One region of the Catenuloplanes indicus genome, then DNA from elsewhere that is predicted to be linked to it. Evidence: riboswitches for the same ligand, from Rfam matches in the RefSeq annotation. Region 1 holds a riboswitch; the other holds the start of a gene.
What was found. A riboswitch is a leader RNA that binds a small molecule or an ion and turns the genes downstream of it on or off. The one in region 1 is predicted to bind cobalamin.
Positions count from the first base shown of each region.

Region 2: linked by a shared signal. The riboswitch ahead of J2S42_RS02220 (ribonucleoside-diphosphate reductase subunit alpha) and the one ahead of cobN (cobaltochelatase subunit CobN) in region 1 are both predicted to bind cobalamin.

Region 1 covers NZ_JAUSUZ010000001.1:7,838,270-7,841,475, forward strand. The annotation lists gene cobN (cobaltochelatase subunit CobN) at 1-1,390, opposite strand, end outside; cobalamin riboswitch at 1,448-1,572, opposite strand; gene J2S42_RS34990 (ferredoxin-like domain-containing protein) at 2,442-3,206, shown strand, end outside.
Region 2 covers NZ_JAUSUZ010000001.1:405,705-408,910, forward strand. The annotation lists gene J2S42_RS02220 (ribonucleoside-diphosphate reductase subunit alpha) at 1-1,498, opposite strand, end outside; cobalamin riboswitch at 1,645-1,861, opposite strand; gene J2S42_RS02225 (hypothetical protein) at 2,033-2,254, shown strand; gene J2S42_RS02230 (DEAD/DEAH box helicase) at 2,409-3,206, opposite strand, start outside.

The sequences.
Region 1 (3,206 bases):
GCGCGGCCAGCACGATCTCGCCGTCCGGGTCCTGCGAGCGGTCGACGTAGAGCTCACCCGGCGCCGGTCCCCAATGCTGCTCGGTGACCTCGCGCAGCTCCGCCGGCAGCGTGGCGAACCAGGCGCGGTACTCCGCGGCCGGGATCCGCACCGGGTTGCCCTCCAGCTGCTCCTCGGTCAGCCAGTTCGGGTCCTGGCCACCGGCCGCGATCAGCGCGTGCATCAGCGCGTCGCCGTCCTGCGCCGCCACGCCGGGGAAGTCGCCCACGTCGTACCCGCGCTCGGTCATCGCCTTGATCAGGCGCACGGCGGAGGCCGGGGTGTCCAGGCCGACCGCGTTGCCGATCCGGGAGTGCTTGGTCGGGTACGCCGACAGCATCAGCACGATCCGCCGCTCGGCCGGCGGGACGTGCCGCAGCCGCGCGTGCCCGAACGCGATGCCGGCCACCCGCCGCGCCCGCTCCGGATCCGCGACGTAGACGGTCAGCCCGTCCGCATCGGTCTCCTTGAACGAGAACGGCACCGTGATGATCCGCCCGTCGAACTCCGGCACCGCGACCTGGGTCGCCGCGTCCAGCGGCGACAGCCCGTCGTCGTTGCCGTCCCAGGTGGCCCGGTCGCTGGTCAGGCACAGTCCTTGCAGGATCGGCACGTCGAGCGCGGCCAGCGCGCCCACGTCCCACGCGTCGTCCTCGCCGCCCGCCTGCGCCGCCGCCGGCGCGATGCCCCCCGCGCCGCCCGCGGCCAGCACGGTCACGATCAGCGCGTCCGCCTCCCGGAGCGAGTCGAGAAGATCCTCCCCGGGAGTACGCAGCGAGGCGCAGAAGATCGGCAGCGCCTTCGCACCGGCCTCCTCGACCGCGTCCGCCAGCGCGTGCACGAACCCGGTGTTCCCGGCCATGTGGTGCGCCCGGTAGTACAGGATCGCGATCCTCGGCCCGTGCTCGTTCGCGCTCCTCTCCCGGGGCAGGCGCCCCCAGGCCGGAGCCGGTTCCGGCGCCGCGAACCCGTGCCCGGTCAGCAGGATCGTGTCGCTCAGGAAGTGGTGCAGCTCGGCCAGGTTCGCCGGGCCGCCGTGCGCCAGGTACATGTGCGCCTCGGCCGCCAGGTTCGGCGCCACCGTGGACCGCCGCATCAGCTCCGCGTCCGGCGCCTGCTCGCCACCCAGCACCACGACCGGCCGGTCCTGCGCCCGCAGCGCGTCCAGCCCTTCCTCCCACGCTCGGTAGCCGCCCAGGATCCGGACCACCACCAGCTCCGCACCGTCGAGCAGACCCTCGAGATCTTCCACCGCGGTACGGGCCGGGTTCGCCAGCCGGAAGTCCGCCCCGCTGGCACGGGCACTGAGCAGGTCGGTGTCGGACGTCGACAGCAACAGGACGCGGGCCACCGCGGGCTCCTCCCTGGGGTCCGCGCCCCAGATCGTGACGGTTGTCGCGGCGACCGGAGTCTCCTGGCTCCCGGATCGACGCTCGCCCCCACCTTCCCGCCGTACCGTCCGGCAGTGGTCTTGCTGGGGTCCGCTCCCCGGTGACAGTGGCGGGACCGCGCCGGCCTCGCACCGGACTTCCTCCACCGTCGCCGCGCGCTTGTGCAGCCCTCCCACTTTCCCGACCCCGCCACCCACCCGTCAAGCCACCCCCAGTGATCTTGCTCGCCCTCCCCGCTCTCCGAACGCGCCGCGTCTCGCTGTGGCGCTCCGGTCTCGCGGTGGTGACCCGGCTTCGCTGCGCCCTCGGTTTCGCTGCCCCCGGCTTCGCTGCGGTCAGCCGGCTCCGTACGGGCAGCCGGGCGCTCCGCGCTCGAAATATCGCAATATCCCACCCCGCGCGACAGGCGCCGTCGCCGGCGAACGACGCTGCTCAGCCCTGTGTGATCAATCAGTGGAGCGTTTGGGATATCAACTTCGCTAGATGACCTCCTTTTCGCTCCACTGATTGATCACACAGGCTTCAGACCCGCAGCGGATGCGATCACCAAGTGCGGCAGCGGCAGGCTTTATCCGGAAATTTCGGGCGGCTGGCACACCTGTCCGGTGCGGTTCGTGCTTGAGAACGTCGGCATCCGCCGGTTCCGCGGTTGCGGTCGGGTCCCGGGGTGAACGCGCCGGGCACGTTGCGCCCGACATTTCGACATTTACAGGTCTCGCGGTTGCGGTCGCCCCTCGCGCCAGACACACCGGGCGCTTCGCGCCCGACATTTCGGCGTTTAGCGCCGCTGGCCCCGCAGCGCCCCGCGCTTCGGCCCGAAACGTCAGTAGCGGCCGGGCCTCGGCATCGATCCCTCACCCCGGCCCCGGAACGCTCGGACCCGCGGACGGTGAGGCGTGCCTACGGCAGTGGTACGGACCCGGTGCGTGCGGCGGGCGCGGTTGTGACGCACGTCGGGTCGTGGTGGCCGAAGGTGAAACGGTCTCCGCGACAACCCGTAGTATCCGCCGCATGTCCCCGCTTCCCGCTTCCGATCACCGGACCGTGCCGCAGCCGGCACCCTCCGGCGTCTCCGGCGGCGTGACGCGCACCGGTCCGGATGCCTGCCCGACCGCGCTCCAGGTCCACGCGGCCGCGGACGGCGGCCTGGCCAGGGTGCGGATTCCCGGCGGCGTGATCACCGCGGACCAGGCCCGGGTGCTGGCCCGCGCCGCCCGCGACCTCGGCGACGGCCACCTCGACCAGACCTCACGCGGCAACCTCCAGCTCCGCGCGCTCCCGCCCGGTGCCGAGATCGAACTCGGCGCCCGGCTGGCCGACGCCGGCCTGCTGCCCTCCGCCACCCACGAACGCGCCCGCAACATCGTCGCCTCCCCGCTGAGCGGCCTCGACGGTGCCACGCTGATCGACGTGCGCCCCTTGATCGACGCGCTCGACCGGGCTCTGCTGGCCTCGCCCGCGCTGGCCGCGCTCTCCGGCCGCTTCCTGTTCGCCCTCGACGACGGGCGCGGCGATGTGGCCGCCCTCCGCGCCGACGTCTGCCTCGCCGCCACGAACACCACCGAGTTCGCGCTGCTGCTCAACGGCGTCGACCACGGCCTCCGCGTCCCCATCACCGCCGGAGCGAACAGTCCCGCACCCGCCGGCGCGAACAGTTCCGCGCCCGCCGAGGCGAACGGCCCCGGTCCCGCCGAGGCGAACGGCCCCGCGTCCGCCGAGGCGACGCTTTCAGGTGGCGCCCAGGTGGCCGGTGTCATGGTCGCGGCCGCGGAGGCC
Region 2 (3,206 bases), 7.4 Mb from region 1:
CCTGCACCGACGGGTAGTAGTTGATGTCGATCACCCGGTCCAGGAAGACCACCGCGGTCCGTACCGTGGCACGCAGTTTCTCCCAGTCGACGCCGTCCGCGGTCACGTGCGCGCCCAGGTTGACCGAACCCAGGTTGCAGACCGCGGTCTCGTCGTCCGAGTTCACCTCGAGGATCTCGGTGCACAGATTGGACAGGTGGATGGTGTTGCCGGGCACGCCGGTCTGGTTCGACAGCCGGTTCGACGGGTCCTTGAACGTCATCCACCCGTTGCCGGTCTGCGCGAGCGTGCGCATCATCCGGCCGTACAGGTCGCGTGCCTTGACCGTCTTCACCGCCTTCTTCTCCGCCGCGCGGTAGGCGTCGTCGAACGCCGCGCCGTACAGGTCGGGCAGCTCCGGCGCGTCGGACGGGTCGATCAGCGACCAGTCCGCGTCCGCCTCGACCCGGCGCATGAACTCGTCCGGGATCCAGTTGGCCAGGTTCAGGTTGTGGGTGCGCCGGGACTCCTCGCCGGTGTTGTCCCGCAGCTCCAGGAACTCCTCCACGTCCGGGTGCCACGGCTCCAGGTAGACGCACGCCGCGCCCTTGCGCCGGCCGCCCTGGTTGACCGCGGCCACACCGGCGTCCAGCGTCTTCAGGAACGGCACGATGCCGTTGGACCGCCCGTTCGTCCCCCGGATGAGCGCTCTCCGGCCCCGCACCCGGGACCAGGAGATGCCGATCCCGCCGGAGAACTTCGACAGCCTCGCGACCTGGTGGTAGCGCTCGTAGATCGAGTCCAGCTCGTCCCGCGGCGAGTCGACCAGGAAGCAGGACGACATCTGGGTGTGCCGGGTGCCGGAGTTGAACAGCGTCGGCGAGCTGGGCAGATAGGCCAGGCTGGACATCAGGCGGTAGAAGCCGATCGCCTCGTCCACGGTCCGGGACAGGCCGCAGGCGACGCGCAGCAGCCAGTACTGCGGTGTCTCGACGACCCGGCGGGTGTGCGGGTGGCGCAGCAGGTAACGGTCCGCGACCGTGCGCAGCCCGAAATACTCGAAACGCAGGTCGTTGCGCGTGTCGATCGCCGCGTCGAGCGCGTGCCGGTGCGTCTCGGCGAACGCTGCGGTCTCGTCGCCGATCAGCCCCTCCCGGTGCGCCAGCGCGATCGACTCGGCGAACGTGCCGACGCCCTGCTCGGCGACCTCCTCCTCGACCGCCTTGATCAGCAGCCGGGCCGCGAGCCGGGAGTACTGCGGCTCCTCGCCGATCAGCTCCGCCGCGGTCTGGATGGAGAGCTTGTCCAGTTCCTCGGTGGTCGCGCCGTCGTACAGGCCGCTGATCGTCCGGGTCGCCACCCGCAGCGGGTCGACCTCCGTCAGGTCCCCGGCCCGGCGCTCGACCGCACGCACGATCCGGTTGACGTCCACGGGCTCCAGTGCGCCGTCCCGCTTGCGCACCCGCATCGTGCTTCGTGGCGTCTGCTGCGCCGGTACCGCGGTCTCGGTGACCGTCATCCTCGTTCGCTCCTCGCGAGTCCGAATCCCTCGATGAGGTCCTCGGACCGCGCGGGCGCAGGCCACCACCGGGCACGCGTGGATCGCGGCCGCGGTGGCTGGTCGGCGTCGGCCGTCCCGCGCGGCCTCGGACCACCGCGCGTCCGTTTCGGCGCGGTGCGCTGGCAGGTCTTCGGACTCGCGGGCGCCGTGCTGCTCTGCCTACCGGCCGTCGCTTCCCAGGCGCCTGTGACGACACCCAGTGCTTGTGACGGCTTTCGTTCCCACTCACCGCTGCGGGGCAGTCCCGGATTTCCACCGGGTTCCCTCTTGCCTCGGGCACCGCGTCGCCGCACCGCCCGAACCAGCTGCGTGCAACACCATATCTGGGTACGCCCGCCACGCAACCCACTACATCTCGTACCAGCGTGTCGCCAACAACACAGTGCTCCCGGAACGGAGCCCCCGTGTCCACGACGGACCACCGCGATACTTCTATGTGCGTGGATACCCGCTTCCGGCTCCGGCTCCGGCTCCGGCGGAAGGAGCATCCGCATGGTCGAGCTGCGCACCGGCGCATCCACCGATCGGGACCGGATCCGCCGCCTGCGACACCGCGTGTTCGCCGAGGAACCCGGCCAGCGCGAGACCACCACGGACAGACGGCTGCACCACGCCCCCGACAATCCCGACGTAACCATTGGGACTCAAGATCCTTCCATGCACCACCGCCCTTTCACTCGGCCGGAAAGGGCGTGGCGGATGGAAGGATCTTGAGGGTCGCGTCGACGGCGGAGAAGCTCACTCCCCCAGCGGACCCCGGCCACCCCGGGAATCCTCGCCTCCCCGGAGCCGTGACCCGCCGGAGGCAGCCCTTGACCTTCTTCCCTCAGAGACTCGCGGCTCTCGACCTGTCACCCACCGAACCCGGTCAGCGGTTGTAGCGCTCCCGCCGCACGGATGGGCGGCGCCCGCGGATGAAGCTGTGCTGGAGCGCGTCGATGATCATGTCCGCAGCCGATTCCGGAACCTCGACCAGGGAGAACCGGTCGGTGATCTGGATGGCGCCGATCTCGCGGGAGTTGATGCCGGACTCGCCGGCGATCGCGCCGACCAGATCCTGCGGGCGCAGCCCGGCACGCCGGCCGAGCCCGACGAACAGCCGGGTGACCCCCGCGTCGGACGAGTGGTCCCGCCCGGACCGGCCGCGGTCGCCGGGACCGCCGTCCCGGTCCCGGTCACCGAAGCGGCCGTCCCGGTCACGGTCGCCGGAGCGGCCGTCCCGGCGGCTGTCCCGGCCGCTCGGGCGGTCGTCGCGGTTCCGGGGGGTGCGCTCGCGCGGCGGGACCGGCGACGGGATCTCCTCCTCGTCGTCGTCACCGCCGGCCGCCTCGTGCAGCAACTTGATCGCGGCGAGTGCGACGTCCTCGACGTCGTGCTCGCCGGTCAGCGACTCGAGCACGACCCGGAACCGCTCGAAGTCGCCGCCCTCCAGCGCGGTCTCCAGCGACGCGCGGGTCAGTTCCAGGCGCCGGGCGCGCAGGTCGGTCACGGTCGGCAGCTTCTCCAGCGTTATCCGCTGGCCGGTCAGCCGCTCGATCGCCTTCAGCATGCGCTGCTCGCGCGGCTCCGCCAGGGTGATCGCGCACCCCTCGCGGCCGGCCCGGCCGACCCGGCCGATGCGGTGCACGTACGCCTCCGGCGCGACCGGCACGTTGAAGTTGATCAC